DNA from 2 places in the Streptomyces sp. NPDC059851 genome. Region 1 is predicted to be linked to the other one. Evidence: riboswitches for the same ligand, from Rfam matches in the RefSeq annotation. Region 1 holds a riboswitch; the other holds the start of a gene.
What was found. Region 1 has a riboswitch for S-adenosylmethionine ahead of ACFV7Q_RS09360 (aminotransferase class V-fold PLP-dependent enzyme). Riboswitches for the same ligand answer to the same signal wherever they lie in the genome.
Positions count from the first base shown of each region.

Region 2: linked by a shared signal. The riboswitch ahead of thrC (threonine synthase) and the one ahead of ACFV7Q_RS09360 (aminotransferase class V-fold PLP-dependent enzyme) in region 1 are both predicted to bind S-adenosylmethionine.

Region 1 is NZ_JBHWJJ010000019.1:44,059-51,368, reverse strand. It holds gene ACFV7Q_RS09380 (NYN domain-containing protein) at 1-434, opposite strand, end outside; gene ACFV7Q_RS09375 (hypothetical protein) at 477-716, opposite strand; gene ACFV7Q_RS09370 (rhomboid family intramembrane serine protease) at 844-1,566, shown strand; gene ACFV7Q_RS09365 (Lrp/AsnC family transcriptional regulator) at 1,563-1,844, shown strand; gene ACFV7Q_RS09360 (aminotransferase class V-fold PLP-dependent enzyme) at 2,148-3,623, opposite strand; SAM riboswitch class IV at 3,867-3,983, opposite strand; gene trpD (anthranilate phosphoribosyltransferase) at 4,076-5,140, opposite strand; gene ACFV7Q_RS09350 (cytochrome bc complex cytochrome b subunit) at 5,288-6,913, opposite strand; gene ACFV7Q_RS09345 (Rieske 2Fe-2S domain-containing protein) at 6,910-7,310, opposite strand, start outside.
Region 2 is NZ_JBHWJJ010000013.1:90,442-97,751, forward strand. It holds gene ACFV7Q_RS06865 (phosphoribosylanthranilate isomerase) at 1-38, opposite strand, end outside; gene ACFV7Q_RS06870 (GNAT family N-acetyltransferase) at 98-529, shown strand; gene ACFV7Q_RS06875 (Uma2 family endonuclease) at 679-1,263, shown strand; gene groL (chaperonin GroEL) at 1,342-2,961, opposite strand; gene ACFV7Q_RS06885 (cold-shock protein) at 3,333-3,536, opposite strand; gene ACFV7Q_RS06890 (MoaD/ThiS family protein) at 3,919-4,197, opposite strand; gene thrC (threonine synthase) at 4,231-5,550, opposite strand; SAM riboswitch class I at 5,568-5,721, opposite strand; gene ACFV7Q_RS06900 (glucosyl-3-phosphoglycerate synthase) at 5,918-6,895, shown strand; gene ACFV7Q_RS06905 (trehalose-6-phosphate synthase) at 7,002-7,310, shown strand, end outside.

The DNA.
Region 1 (7,310 bases):
CGCTCGGCGTCGACGCGCTGCGCCTCCTCGCCCGCGGCGGCCACCAGCTTCACCCAACCCACGGGTCGCAGGACGTACGCCGCGGCCGCCACGTCCAACGGATCGGCGGCCGCGGGCGGGGCGCCGGAATCCAGCGCCCCGGCCAGCTCCGCCTGTGCCTCGCGCACCTTCTCGGCGACGCGGCCGCGGAAGACGGCGTCCGTCTCCACGGCCGCGGCCATGGCGTTGCCCGCGAACTTGGCGCGCCGGCTCGGGGTGAACCGGGCGTACTGGCGCAGCTGTCCCGGTAGGTCCGCGACCGTCAGTCCGCCGAAGGCCTCCGAGACGAGCGCGACGACCCGGCGCCGCACGCCCTCCGGCAGCGGGCGGTCGAGCACCTCGGCGGCGTCGCCGGCCGCATCGGCCGGGTCAGCGCCGCTTCCTGGCTCCACAATCCGTCACCCCTACCGTGCTCCTCTCGGTGGGGCGCGGCTCCGTCAGGAGTCCGCGCCCGGCCTGTTCACGAGTTCGATCTGGTCCACCGCGTTGCACCAGCGGCAGCGGACCGACTCGATGGTCTCACTGACCACCTCGCGCTCCTCGACCTTGGGCTCCCCGGCAAGATCCAGGTGGACGTACTCCACGACCTTCGACGATCGAGTGACGTCGAAACGCGTGAGGTTGCCGCACAGCGTGCAACGCCACCGGGTGCTGTCGGTCGGCAGGGGAACCGTCATCAGGCCGCACTCTCCTTCGTAGCTCTTTCAATTAAAGCCGCCGTCTGCAGGAATCGGCGGACCGCAGCACGTAACCCTACGGCCTGCCGGGGCGTGGGAAGGGGCCGGTCGGGTCATGCTCAATCGCATGATCGTAAAGTGGCCGGCCGTGCGCGAGGCCGCCCGGGGCCCGGTGGTCACCCACACGTTGATCGCCGCGTGCTGCGTGGTGTTCCTACTCGGTCCCGCCTCGGGCCTGAACCCCTCCTACGGGACCGGCGAGCAGCTGATGGAGACGGGGACCGCGTACTTCCGGCGCTGGGGCGTGGTCCCGGACGAGCTCTTCGGCGGGTCCGTGCGGGCGCTGCTGACGCCGCTGACCGCCCTGTTCGTCCACGGCAGCTGGCTGCACCTCCTGGGCAACCTGCTCTTCCTCCACGTCTTCGGCGCGATGACGGAGGAGCGGATGGGCCGCACGGCCTTCCTCTGCTTCTACGTGTGCACGGGCTACCTCGCGCTCGCGGCGTACGCGGCGGCCAACGCCTCCTCCGGGGAGACCCTGGTCGGGGCGTCCGGTGCGATCTCGGCGGTGCTGGGCGCGTTCCTGTACCTGTTCCCGCGGGCCCGGGTGACGAGCCTGTTCCCGTTCCTGTTCTTCCTGCCGCTGCGGTTCCCCGCCCGGCTCGTGCTGCTGTTCTGGTTCGCCCTGCAGTGGGTGGCGGCGCACCGGGCGGACAGCGGACCGGGGGTGGCGTACCTGGCGCACCTGGTGGGCTTCTCCCTCGGCTTCGTCCACGCGTGGGTGCGCTACCGGCGTGCGACTAGAGTGAGGCGACCAGCGACGGCCACCGAGGGAGACAGTCAGCCATGATCACCGCGATCGTGCTCATCAAGACCAGCGTGGACCGCATCCCCGAGATCGCCGAGTCCATCGCGGCGCTGGAGAACGTCAGCGAGGTCTACTCCGTCACGGGGACGTACGACCTCATCGCCCTGGTCCGCGTGCACCGCCACGACGACCTGGCGGACATCATCCCGGGCCGCATCAGCAAGATCCCCGGCGTGGAGGCGACGGACACCCACGTGGCGTTCCGCACCTACTCCCAGCACGACCTGGAAGCGGCCTTCGCCATCGGCCTGGACGCCTGAGCGCGCCGCGGGAGCCGGGTGCCGCGACGGGCCGGCGACCGCCCGCGGCCCGGTCCTGGCCGGTCGCGCGGTTCCCGGCGCCCCTCCGGGCCGCTGCCGGACCGCCGTCGAGTTCGCCGCGGCCGCTCGGCAGCCGGGCCGACCGCCGCATCCGGCCGCCGCGCCACCGCGTCGCTGGGCCCCGGCGTCAGAGCCGGCCGGTCCTCCAGACCCGGCGGCGACCGGTCCTCCTCGCAGGTCAGGGCGGTGGGCACCGGGCGGCGTGCCGGCCATGACCGGCACGTCTGGTGACCGGCACCCCCGTCACACGGCCGGGACGCAGCGGCCCTCCTCGGTGCGGTACTGCCACTGCGCGCCCTCGCTGACGAGTTCCCCGACCGCCCGGACGAACCGCTCCACGTGCTCGTCGGGGGTCCCGGCGCCGAAGCTGACCCTGATCGCGTTGAGCGACCTCCCCCAGCCTCCGGCCGGGGGGACCCCCACCTCGCTTCGCTCCCCCGGATGCGCCTCCGGGGCCCCGCACGCGCCGGGCTCCTGGGGGGCGCTGCCGAGGAGGGTGCGCACGAGCGGGTGGGCGCAGAACAGGCCGTCGCGGACCCCGATGCCGTACTCGGCCGACAGGGCGGCGGCGAAGTGGGAGCTGTTCCAGCCCTCCACCACGAAGGAAATGACGCCGACGCGCGGGGCGTCGTCCCCGAACAGGGAGAGGATCCGCACCTGCGGGATGCCGGCCAGGCCCGCGCGGACCTGTGCGATCAGCTCCTGCTCGCGGGCGACGAGCCGGTCGAAGCCCGCCCCGGTCAGGGCACGGCAGGCGGACGCGATGGCGTAGGCGCCGATGACGTTGGGGGATCCGGCTTCGTGGCGGGCGGCCGTGGTGTGCCATTCGACGTCCACGCCACCGTCGTCGCGGCGGGCGACGGTGCGCGAGGCCCCACCGCCGGCGAGGTACGGCCGGGCCTGCTGGAGCCAGTCGGCCCGGCCGGCCAGCACGCCCGACCCGAAGGGCGCGTACAGCTTGTGCCCGGAGAAGGCCACCCAGTCCACGTCGAGGGCCTGGACGGAGACGGGGTGGTGGGGGGCCAACTGGGCGGCGTCGAGGACGATCCGCGCCCCGTGGGCGTGCGCGGCGGCGGCGAGTTCCTCCACCGGCCACAGCTCACCGGTGACGTTCGACGCCCCGGTGACGCAGACCAGCGCCGGCCCTTCCCCGGGCTCCCGGTCGGCGAGGGCCCGCTCCAGGGTGTCCACGGCCCCGTCCGGGGTGCGCGGTGCGTCGAGGTACGTGACCTGCGCGCCGTCCCAGGGGAGCAGCGAGGCGTGGTGCTCGGTCTCGAAGACGAAGACCCGGCAGTCGGCGGGGAGGGCCGCGGCGAGCAGGTTGAGGGAGTCGGTGGTGGACCGGGTGAAGATCACCTGGTCGGACGGGCGGCAGTCCAGGAACGCGGCGACCTCGGCCCGGCTCTGTTCGAAGAGGTCGGTGGAGAGCTGCGAGAGGTAGCCCGCGCCGCGGTGCACGCTGCCGTAGTAGGGGGCGTACGCGGCCACGTCGTCCCAGACGCGCTGGAGGGCGGGTGCGCTGGCCGCGTAGTCGAGGGCCGCGTAGGTGACCTCGCCGCCGGTGACGAGCGGGACGGTGACGTCCCGCCCGAGGACCGGGAGCGGCCCGGCACAGACGGCGCCGCCGGCCCCGGCCCCGGCCCCGACGGCGGCACCGGAAGGAGCGGGGGCAGAGGCAGGTGCAGAGACGACGGCGGCGGCGTTGAGGAATGCGGACATGGCGGAATCTCCCGGCGGGCAGGGCGGAACGGCTTCGGATGTCACCCGTCGGCGGGTACGGCGCTGCGGCCGTCCGGCGGACGGGGAAATGCCTCGGAGCACGGGCCGGGGCGCACGCGGCTGACCGGGTACGCAGGGGGAAAGGGCCGCGGTCCGAGGGGGGAAGGAGGGGCGGAGCCGCCCTATCGCATTCGCTTGCTCACGGAAAACGCTCCTCGAAGACCAGGACCCCTGGTGTCGAGGGATCCGCGCTTGCCGCGGACCTTGCTGTCCACAGCCTGGTCATCACCCGGGGCACCCCGCCACGGAAGGAGGGTTGCCGGACAGCAAGCCGGGGCCGAAACGCTGTCACTCGTGACCTGGTCAGTCATCCTGCCACAAGATCCCGCACGCACAAGACCCCGGTCCGCATGCCGGACCGGGGTCTTGGCCGAAAACGATCCGTCAGGTCGTCAGGCGTTGCTGGCGGCCACCCACCGCTCCAGGGCGGCCCGCGCGGCGCCGGAGTCGATGGCCTCCGCGGCGCGCTCGACGCCCGCCCGGACCTGCTCCTCCAAGGAGCCGCTGCCCGGGTCCAGGGCCACCAGGGCGGCGGCCGAGTTCAGCAGCACGGCGTCGCGCACCGGGCCGGTCTCGCCGGCCAGCAGCCGCCGGGCGACGTCCGCGTTGTACGAGGCGTCCGCGCCCCGCAGTTCGGCGACGTCCACCAGGTCGATGCCCACGTCGCGCGGGTCGAAGGCCTGCTCCTGCACGTGCCCGTCGCGCACCCACCACACCCGGGACGTCGCCGTCGTGGTCAGCTCGTCCAGGCCGTCGTCACCGCGGAACACCAGGGCGGAGGAGCCGCGGTCCGCGAGCACGCCCGCCACGATGGGCGCCACCCTGGCGTCGGCGACGCCGGTGGCCTGCGCCCGGACCCGCGCCGGGTTGGTCAACGGCCCCAGGAAGTTGAAGGTGGTCCGGATGCCCAGTTCCCGGCGGGCCGTGGCCACGTGCCGCAGTGCCGGGTGGAACTTCACCGCGAAGCAGAAGGTGATGCCGGCCTCTTCGGCCACGCGCACCACGCCTTCGGGCGTGAGGTCCAGGTTGACGCCGAGCTTCTCCAGCACGTCGGAGGCGCCGCTCGCCGAGGACGCGGCCCGGTTGCCGTGCTTGACCACCTTGGCGCCCGTGCCGGCCACCACGATGGAGGACATGGTCGAGATGTTGACGGTCTTGGCCCCGTCGCCGCCGGTGCCGACGATGTCCACCGTCCGGCCGGGCACCTCGATCAGGTTGGCGTGCGCGTACATGGTCCGCACGAGACCGTTGATCTCCTCGACCGTCTCCCCCTTGGCCCGCAGGGCGACCACGAAACCGGCGATCTGGGCGTCGGTGGCCTCACCGCGCATGATCCGGTCCAGGGCCCACGCCGTGTCCTCGGCGTGCAGGTCCCGGCCCGAGAGCAGCGCGTCCAGTACGGCCGGCCAGGACCGGGCCGCCACGCTGTCGCCGCCTGCCGGGGTCACAACGTTCATGGTCCGCTCCTGAGGGTCCACAGTCGAATGGGAAGGTCTTCAGCCTATCCAGGCCGGGCAGACGGCAAAGAGCCCCGTCCAGACCCTGGACGGGGCTCTCGCCGTGGGCGACACCGGGACTGACCGAAATCAGACCCTCATGCGGGATCAGTGGTGGCCGTGGCCGCTCTGGATCTCCTTGTACTCCTCCACCGTGGGCTTCGGAATCTGGTTGTCGGCGCTGTACATGCCCTGGCTCAGCTTGACGCGGAGCTTCTCCATCATCTTCGGCTTCCGCTCGACGCCGTTCTCGTCGACCGTCGGGCCGAGCTCCAGCGGCTTGTACTGCTCGTGCGCCGTGAGCGTGTGCAGCTTGGCCTGGTCCAGGGGCTCGTGGACCTCGATGAACTCACCGTGCGGCAGCCTCTTGATGATGCCGGTCTCGCGACCGTGCAGCACCTTGTCGTGGTCCCGGCGCTGCAGGCCGAGGCAGATGCGCTTGGTGATGATGAACGCGATCACCGGGACGGCGAAGAAGCCGATCCGCACGAACCAGGTGATGTTGTTGATCGAGAGGTGGAAGTACTGCGCGAACATGTCGTTGCCACCGCCGATGAGGAGCACGATGTACTCCGCGATCCAGGCGACACCGAAGGCCGTGCGGGTCGGGGCGTTGCGCGGGCGGTCCAGGATGTGGTGCTCGCGCTTGTCGCCGGTGACCCAGGACTCGATGAACGGCCACACCGCGATCGCGCCCAGGACCAGCGGGAAGAGCACCAGCGGGATGAACACGCCCAGGACGAGCGTGTGGCCCCACAGGTTGATCTCCCAGCCGGGCATGGCACGGATCAGGCCTTCCGGCATACCCATGTACCAGTCGGGCTGCGCACCGGTGGACACGTGGTCCGGGCGGTACGGGCCGAGCGCCCAGATCGGGTTGATCGAGGCGATCGCCGCGATGGCCGCGATGACACCGAAGACCAGGAAGAAGAAGCCTCCGGCCTTGGCCATGTAGACCGGCAGCAGCGGCATGCCGACGACGTTGTTGTTCGTCTTGCCGGGGCCCGCGAACTGGGTGTGCTTGTGGTAGAAGACCAGGATCAGGTGGGCCACCAGCAGACCCATCATGATGCCGGGCAGCAGCAGGATGTGGATCGAGTAGAACCGGGCGACGAAGTCGCTGCCGGGGAACTCGCCGCCGAAGAGGAAGAACGAGATGTACGTGCCGACGACCGGCACGGACAGGATCGCGCCCTCCATGAAGCGGACACCGGTGCCCGAGAGCAGGTCGTCCGGCAGGGAGTAACCGGTGAAGCCGGTGAACATGCCGAGGACCAGCAGCAGGAAGCCGAAGACCCAGTTGACCTCACGCGGCTTGCGGAACGCGCCGGTGAAGAAGACGCGCATCATGTGCACGATCATGCCGGCGACGAAGATCAGCGCGGCCCAGTGGTGGATCTGCCGGATGAGCAGACCACCGCGGACGTCGAAGCTGATCTCCAGCGTCGAGGCGAACGCCTCGGACATCCGGACGCCCTGCATCGGCACGTACGAGCCGTGGTACACGACCTCGTTCATGCTCGGGTGGAAGAAGAGCGTCAGGTACACACCCGTGAGGATGATGATGATGAAGCTGTAGAGGCAGATCTCACCCAGCATGAAGGACCAGTGGTCCGGGAAGATCTTGCGCATGTTCGCCTTGGCGAGGCTGTAGATGCCCAGGCGGCCGTCCGCCCAGTCAGCCACGCGCTCGCCGGCGGGCGCCTTGCGCTTCGTGTCAGTGGCGGTACTCATCCGCGCTCCCAGAATGCAGGACCGACGGGCTCCTCGAAGTCGCCGAGCGCCTCAAGGAAGCCTTCGCTGTTCACGCCGATGCGCAGCTGCGGAAGGCCGTGGCCGGCGGGTCCGAAGACGACGCGGCCGCCGTCGGAGAGGTCGAAGGTGGACTGGTGGCACGGGCAGAGCACGTGGTGCGTCTGCTGCTCGTACAGGCTGATCGGGCAGCCGACGTGGGTGCAGATCTTCGAGTAGGCGACGATGCCGTCGTGGGACCACTCGAGTTCCCGCTTGTCCTTGATGTCCTCCGGCTGGATGCGGACGATCATCAGGGCGGCCTTGGCGATCTCGTTGTTGAAGTCGTGCGCGTCCTCCTCCAGGCCCTCGGGCATGACGAAGGTGAGCGAACCGACCG
Region 2 (7,310 bases), on a different contig from region 1:
GTCTTCAGACCGCAGATCTTCACGAAGAGGTCGCTCATGCCCCCCAGTGAAACAAATGGTGGCGCCCCGACCGTCGTGATCTTGAAGACTGGGTGCCATGACCGACACGACGCACACCCTCACCACCGGCGGCCCAGACTCCGGCCTCGACGAACGGCTCAGCAAGGAGCTGGACGCCTTCAACAAGGAGGCGGCCGGAGGCATCGCCCCCGCCGAGTTCACGGTGCGCGTGAACGACGCGGACGGCGGGCTCGTCGCCGGGCTCAGCGGCTGGAGCTGGGGCGACCGGGCGGGCATCGCGATGGTGTGGGTGCGGGAGGACAGCCGCCGCGACGGCTGGGGCGGCAAGCTCCTGGCCGCGGCGGAGGCGGAGGCCGCGGCCCGCGGCTGCCGCACGATCATGGTGTCCTCGTTCACCTTCCAGGCGCCGGCCTTCTACGCCCGCCACGGCTACCAGGAGACCGCCCGTGTCCCCGGCTTCCCCGGCGGCCACGAGGACGTCTACTTCCTGAAGGCCCTCCCCGCCTGAGCCGCCACCGCACCGCAGCTTCCGGAGCGCCGCCCCCAGGGGTGGCGCTCCGCCCGTATCCGGGCACTGGGGCTGCTCCGCCCCTAGCCTGGAACGTGCACGCCCCAGGGCACGACCACCCCGATCCCGGGAGGACAACGGTGACGATCATGATCGAGCGTGACACCACGATGGAGACCCCGTCACCGCCGGCGTTCGAGCACCTTTTGCGAACCGTCGAGGAGATGCACACGCCAGACGGCTTCAAGGCCGAGCTCATCCGGGGGAAGATCGTCGTGTCACCGTGGTCCAAGCTGCGTTACTACCGCCCCATGCGGGTACTGCGCGAGCAGCTCGGGGCCCACGCTCCCGACGGGCACGTGGCGGACATCGCCCCCTTCCTCTTCCGGTTCCCGGCAGCCGCACGGGCTTACGGACCTGATCTCTTCGTGGCCGACGAGTCCGCCTTCGAGGAGGACGGCCGTCACGCCGACGCCGCCGCCCTCTCCCTGGTCGCGGAGTTCACCTCCGTCTCGACCAGGGATGCGGACTGGGCCGAGAAGCTGGAGGTGTACGGCCGCCTGGTGCCCGTCTACCTCGTCGTCGACATGCAGGAGTCGGAGATCACCTGCTTCTCCGACCCCTCACCGCACGGCTACCGCTCCCGGCAGACGGTGCCCTTCGGGAAGCCCCTGACCGTCGCGGAGCCCTTCGGCTTCGAGTTCGACACGGCCGGGTTCCAGTCCGCGTCCTGAAACGCCCGAGGGCGGCACCCCCTCCGGATGGAAGGGGTGCCGCCCTCGGTCGCGAACAGCCGATCAGCGCGGGGCCGATCAGAAGTCCATGTCACCGCCCGGCATGCCGCCCGGAGCGGCGGCGGCCTTCTCCGGCTTGTCGGCGATGACGGCCTCGGTGGTCAGGAACAGCGCGGCGATCGACGCGGCGTTCTGCAGGGCGGAGCGGGTGACCTTCGCCGGGTCGATGATGCCCTCGGCGATCATGTCGACGTACTCGCCGGTCGCGGCGTTCAGGCCGTGGCCCGGGGTCAGGTTGCGCACCTTCTCCACCACGACGCCACCCTCAAGGCCGGCGTTGACGGAGATCTGCTTCAGCGGGGCCTCGAGGGCCAGCTTGACGGCGGCGGCACCGGTGGCCTCGTCGCCCTCCAGCTCCAGCTTCTCGAAGACCGAGGAGGCCTGCAGCAGGGCCACGCCACCACCGGCGACGATGCCCTCCTCGACGGCGGCCTTCGCGTTGCGGACGGCGTCCTCGATGCGGTGCTTGCGCTCCTTGAGCTCCACCTCGGTCGCGGCACCGGCCTTGATGACGGCCACGCCGCCGGCCAGCTTCGCGAGGCGCTCCTGGAGCTTCTCGCGGTCGTAGTCCGAGTCGGAGTTCTCGATCTCGGCGCGGATCTGGTTCACGCGACCGGCGACCTGGTCGCTGTCACCGGCACCGTCGACGATGGTGGTCTCGTCCTTGGTGATGACGACCTTGCGGGCGCGGCCCAGCAGGTCCAGGCCGGCGTTCTCCAGCTTGAGGCCGACCTCCTCGGAGATGACCGTGCCGCCCGTGAGGATGGCGATGTCGCCGAGCATGGCCTTGCGGCGGTCGCCGAAGCCCGGGGCCTTGACGGCGACGGACTTGAAGGTGCCGCGGATCTTGTTGACGACCAGGGTCGACAGGGCCTCGCCCTCGACGTCCTCGGCGATGATCAGCAGCGGCTTGCCGGACTGCATGACCTTCTCCAGCAGCGGAAGGAGGTCCTTCACGTTGCTGACCTTGGAGTTGACGATCAGGATGTACGGGTCGTCGAGGGACGCCTCCATACGCTCCATGTCGGTGGCGAAGTACGCCGAGATGTAGCCCTTGTCGAAGCGCATGCCCTCGGTGAGCTCCAGCTCCAGACCGAAGGTCTGGGACTCCTCGACGGTGATGACGCCTTCCTTGCCGACCTTGTCCATGGCCTCGGCGATCAGCTCGCCGATCTGGGTGTCAGCGGCGGAGATGGAGGCCGTGGAAGCGATCTGCTCCTTGGTCTCGACATCCTTCGCCTGCTCCAGCAGGGCGCCGGAGACGGCCTCGACGGCCTTCTCGATGCCACGCTTGAGGGCCATCGGGTTGGCGCCGGCGGCCACGTTGCGCAGACCCTCGCGGACGAGCGCCTGGGCCAGGACGGTGGCGGTGGTCGTACCGTCGCCCGCGACGTCGTCCGTCTTCTTGGCGACTTCCTTGACCAGCTCGGCGCCGATCTTCTCGTACGGGTCCTCGAGCTCGATCTCCTTGGCGATGGAAACACCATCGTTGGTGATCGTGGGGGCGCCCCACTTCTTCTCAAGGACGACGTTGCGACCCTTGGGGCCAAGGGTGACCTTGACGGCGTCGGCGAGCTGGTTCATGCCGCGCTCGAGACCGCGCCGGGCCTCCTCGTCGAACGCAATGATCTTGGCCATCTGAAGTGGTCCTCCAGGACTGGGGTTCCCCCTGCGCCGGGCAGGCGCGCGGGGAGGGTGGATTGCTCCGGACCGCGCCTGCGCCCGCGACGGACGGCCTGCGTGCCCGGCGGTTCCTTCCCGCCGGACGCTGCGGGCCTCACCGACCCGGTCCCGTGTAGTAGCACTCTCCGCGGGAGAGTGCTAACGCCAATGATTAGCACTCGACCCCCGCGAGTGCAAGCGGCTTCGGACATCCCCGGCCATGCCGCCGGACGCCGCCGCCCGACGCCGACCGCTCCCCGCCCGGGACGCACGAAGGGCCCGCACCCCTCCTCAGGATGCGGACCCTCGTGTACGCGTCGGTGGCCGGTCGCGCCGGTCGCGCGGTCTCAGACGGCGAGCTTGACCATGTCCGCCTGCGGGCCCTTCTGGCCCTGCGAGATCTCGAACTCGACCCGCTGACCCTCTTCAAGGGTGCGGTACCCGTCCATCTGGATGGCGCTGTAGTGGACGAACACATCCGCACCACCGTCGACCGCGATGAAGCCGTAGCCCTTCTCCGCGTTGAACCACTTGACGGTGCCCTGAGCCATGCCTAACTCCCCTATTACTGGCCCTTGCGCGGGACCGCACTTCGCGGTCCCGGGTCAGAACTTGCGCCGGAACGCCTCGACCGCGGCTGAATGTATCTGCACCGGTGCTGTCTGCAACAGGTCAATCCGACGAGAATTCTGGACACACCGAAAGGGCCAAATAGGCCGAAAATTTATCGTATTCCCGGGCAACTCGGACCCGGCATATCGCGCCAAAGCCCCATACCGCACGTGCACATTGACTCAATGTCACCCCTCGCAGGGCCCGTTCATATGCAGCGGGCAAGAACAACGGAGGGGGCTTCCCCAACTCTACCGCGGCCAACCAAGCAGAATTACCCCCTCCGCTTAATGCCGGAGGGGGTAATCCTCGGAGGACGAATCAGCAGCCGCCGGCAACGGCCGGGATGATCGAAACGCCCGCGCCGTCCGGGGTCGCCGCCTGCAGGCCGCCCTCGAAGCGCACGTCGTCGTCGTTGACGTAGACGTTGACGAAGCGGCGCAGCTTGCCCTGGTCGTCCAGGACGCGCGCGGCGATGCCGGGGTGGTTCTGCTCCAGCGACGCGATGACCTCGGCGAGGGTCGCGCCCTCGGCCGGGACCTCGGCCCGGCCGCCGGTGTAGGTGCGCAGGATGGTGGGGATGCGGACGTTGACGCTCATGGCGCTACTGCCTTTCCGGTAGGGCGGGGATGGTCAGGCCAGGCCGGCGGCGCGGAACGCGTCCAGGCTGGGGCGGATGGTGGCGGTCTGCCCGCTGTCCGCGGCCACCGCCTCCAGGGTCTTCAGGCCGTCACCGGTGTTGAGGACCACCGTGGTCAGCGCGGGGTCGAGCCGCCCGCTCTCGATGAGCTTCTTCGTCACGCCGACGGTCACGCCGCCCGCCGTCTCGGCGAAGATTCCCTCGGTCCGGGCCAGGATCCCGATGGCCTCGACGACCTGCTCGTCCGTCACGTCCTCGACGTAGCCGCCGGTACGGCGCGCGATGTCCAGGACGTAGGGGCCGTCGGCGGGGTTGCCGATGGCGAGGGACTTGGCGATCGTGTTCGGCTTCTGCGGGCGGACGACGTCGTGGCCGGCCTTGAACGCGGTCGACACCGGGGAGCAGCCCTCGGCCTGGGCGCCGAAGATCTTGTACGGCTTGTCCTCGACCAGGCCCAGCCCGATCAGCTCCTGCAGACCCTTGTCGATCTTCGTCAGCTGGGAGCCGGAGGCGATCGGGATGACGATCTGGTCGGGCAGCTGCCAGCCGAGCTGCTCGCAGATCTCGTACGCCAGCGTCTTGGAGCCCTCGCCGTAGTACGGGCGCAGGTTCACGTTGACGAAGCCCCAGCCCTCGCCCAGCGGGTCGCCGATGAGCTCCGAGCAGAAGCGGTTCACGTCGTCGTAGTTGCCCTCGATGCCGACCAGGTCGCCGCCGTACACACCGGCCATGACGACCTTGCCCTGCTCCAGGTCGTGCGGGATGAACACGCAGGAGCGGAAGCCCGCCCGGGCGGCCGCGGCCCCGACCGCGCCGGCCAGGTTGCCGGTGGAGGAGCAGGAGAGCGTGGTGAAGCCGAAGGCGCGGGCGGCCTCGACGGCGATCGCGACGACGCGGTCCTTGAAGGAGTGCGTCGGGTTGCCGGAATCGTCCTTGACGTACAGCTTGCCGGTGACGCCGAGCTCCTTGGCCAGGTTCTCGGCGTCGACGAGCTTGGTGAAGCCCGGGTTCAGGCTGGGCTTGGCGGCCACGTCGGCGGGGACGGGCAGCAGCGGGGCGTACCGCCAGATGTTGTTCGGACCGGCCTCGATCGCGGCGCGCAGGGCCTCCGCGCCTTCGGGCGACCCGGTGCCGGCCGGGAACGCGTACGCGACCTCCAGCGGGCCGAAGCACTCGACGCAGGCGAAGATCGGGCCGAGCTCGAAGCGGGTACCGCACTCGCGACAGGAAAGGCCCGCGGCGGGGCCGAGATCGACGGCGGGCGCGGCGGCGGAGGCTCCGGCGGCAGGGGTGGCAACGGTCTGTGCAGCCATGATGGCGAGGCCCTTTCTCCTCATCTTCCCCATGGCGCATTTCGCCATGAGACGGAATTGGCACCTTCCCTAGCCGGGGACCTCGCTGCTGCTGCACGCAGTCGCGGGAAACCGACTGGAGGGTTGCCGGGGCTTCAACGGGCCGTGTCCCTCTGCCCCTCTGGATGAGCGGTATGGCGCCGGTCCGCGCGCTCGTGGCGCGCCGACGCGTTTGTTCGCGGGACCCCCGGCATGCGGCGGTCCATCGCGTTGTTCAAGACTGTAACCGAAGGCTCGGGTGGCTGAGACGGCTGTCCGATGCGCGAGATGGAGCGCTTTTCGGCCGGAACGGCCGGGCGGGTAGCAGAGGAAACAGGGAGTGCCGAACGTGCTGGAAGAGGTGGAGCGCTGGCTCGCGGACCGCTCCTGGTCCGTTGCCGACCGACCGCTCGACCAGCTCCTCGCCGCGAAACGGGCGTCGGGCACCACGGTCAGCGTCGTCCTGCCCGCGCTCGACGAGGAGGCGACGGTCGGCGCGATCGTCGAGGTCATCCGGCGCGATCTCGTCGACGGGCCCGCCTTCCCGCTCGTCGACGAGCTGGTGGTGGTCGATTCCGGTTCCACCGACCGGACCGCCGAGGTCGCCGCGAAGGCCGGCGCCCACGTGGTGCACCGCGACGAGATCCTGCCCCGCATCCCGGCCGTGCGCGGCAAGGGCGAGGTGCTGTGGCGTTCGCTGCTGGCCACCACCGGCGACATCGTCTGTTTCGTCGACGCGGACCTGCGGGACTTCTCGGCGTCCTTCGTCACCGGCATCGTCGGCCCGCTCCTCACCGAGCCGGACGTGCAGTTCGTCAAGGCGATGTACGACCGCCCCCTCGGCGACGCCCCCGGTCAGGGCGGACGGGTGACCGAGCTCGTCGCCCGGCCCCTGCTCAACCTGCACTGGCCCCAGCTGGCGGGCTTCGTCCAGCCACTGGGCGGCGAGTACGCCGTACGCCGCTCGCTGCTGGAGCGGCTGCCCTTCCCCGTCGGCTACGGCGTCGAGCTGGGCCTCCTGGTGGACGCGCTGCACACGGTCGGGCTCGACGCCCTCGCCCAGGTGGACGTCGGTGTGCGGCTCCACCGCCACCAGGACGGGCAGGCGCTCGGCCGGATGGCCGCGGCGATCTACCGGACGGCGCAGCTGCGGCTCTCGCGCGGACACTCCCCCGGCCACCGCTGGGGACACCCCCACGTGCGGCCGGTGCTGACGCAGTTCGAGCGCGGTCCGGAGGGGTTCGAGCCGCGCACGCACGCCGTGGACACGGAAGAGCGGCCGCCGATGGTGGAGATCGCGGAGTACGCGGTCCGCCGCGTCGCATGACGGCGGGCGTCAAAACGGTGTCAGGGGCGCGTCACGGGCGCGCCAGGGGCACATCGGGGGCGAGAACGGACGTTTGAGGCGGGGCGGGTCGGGCTAGGTTCGCCGCATGGCTTCCCACGTTCTCGTCGCAGCCAACCGCGGTCCGCTCTCCTACGTCCTCGGCCCCGACGGCACCCTCGACGCGCGCCGCGGCGGGGGCGGTCTCGTCTCCGGCCTGTCGGCCGCGCTCGCCGAGCAGCCGGACGCCCTGTGGATCTGCGCCGCCCTGTCGGACGCGGACCGCGAGGCCGTCCGCCGGGGCGTCGCCGAGCCAGGGGTGCGGATGCTGGACATCGACCCGGCCGTGTACGACGCCGCCTACAACGGCATCGCGAACTCGGTGCTCTGGTTCACCCACCACCACCTGTACGACACC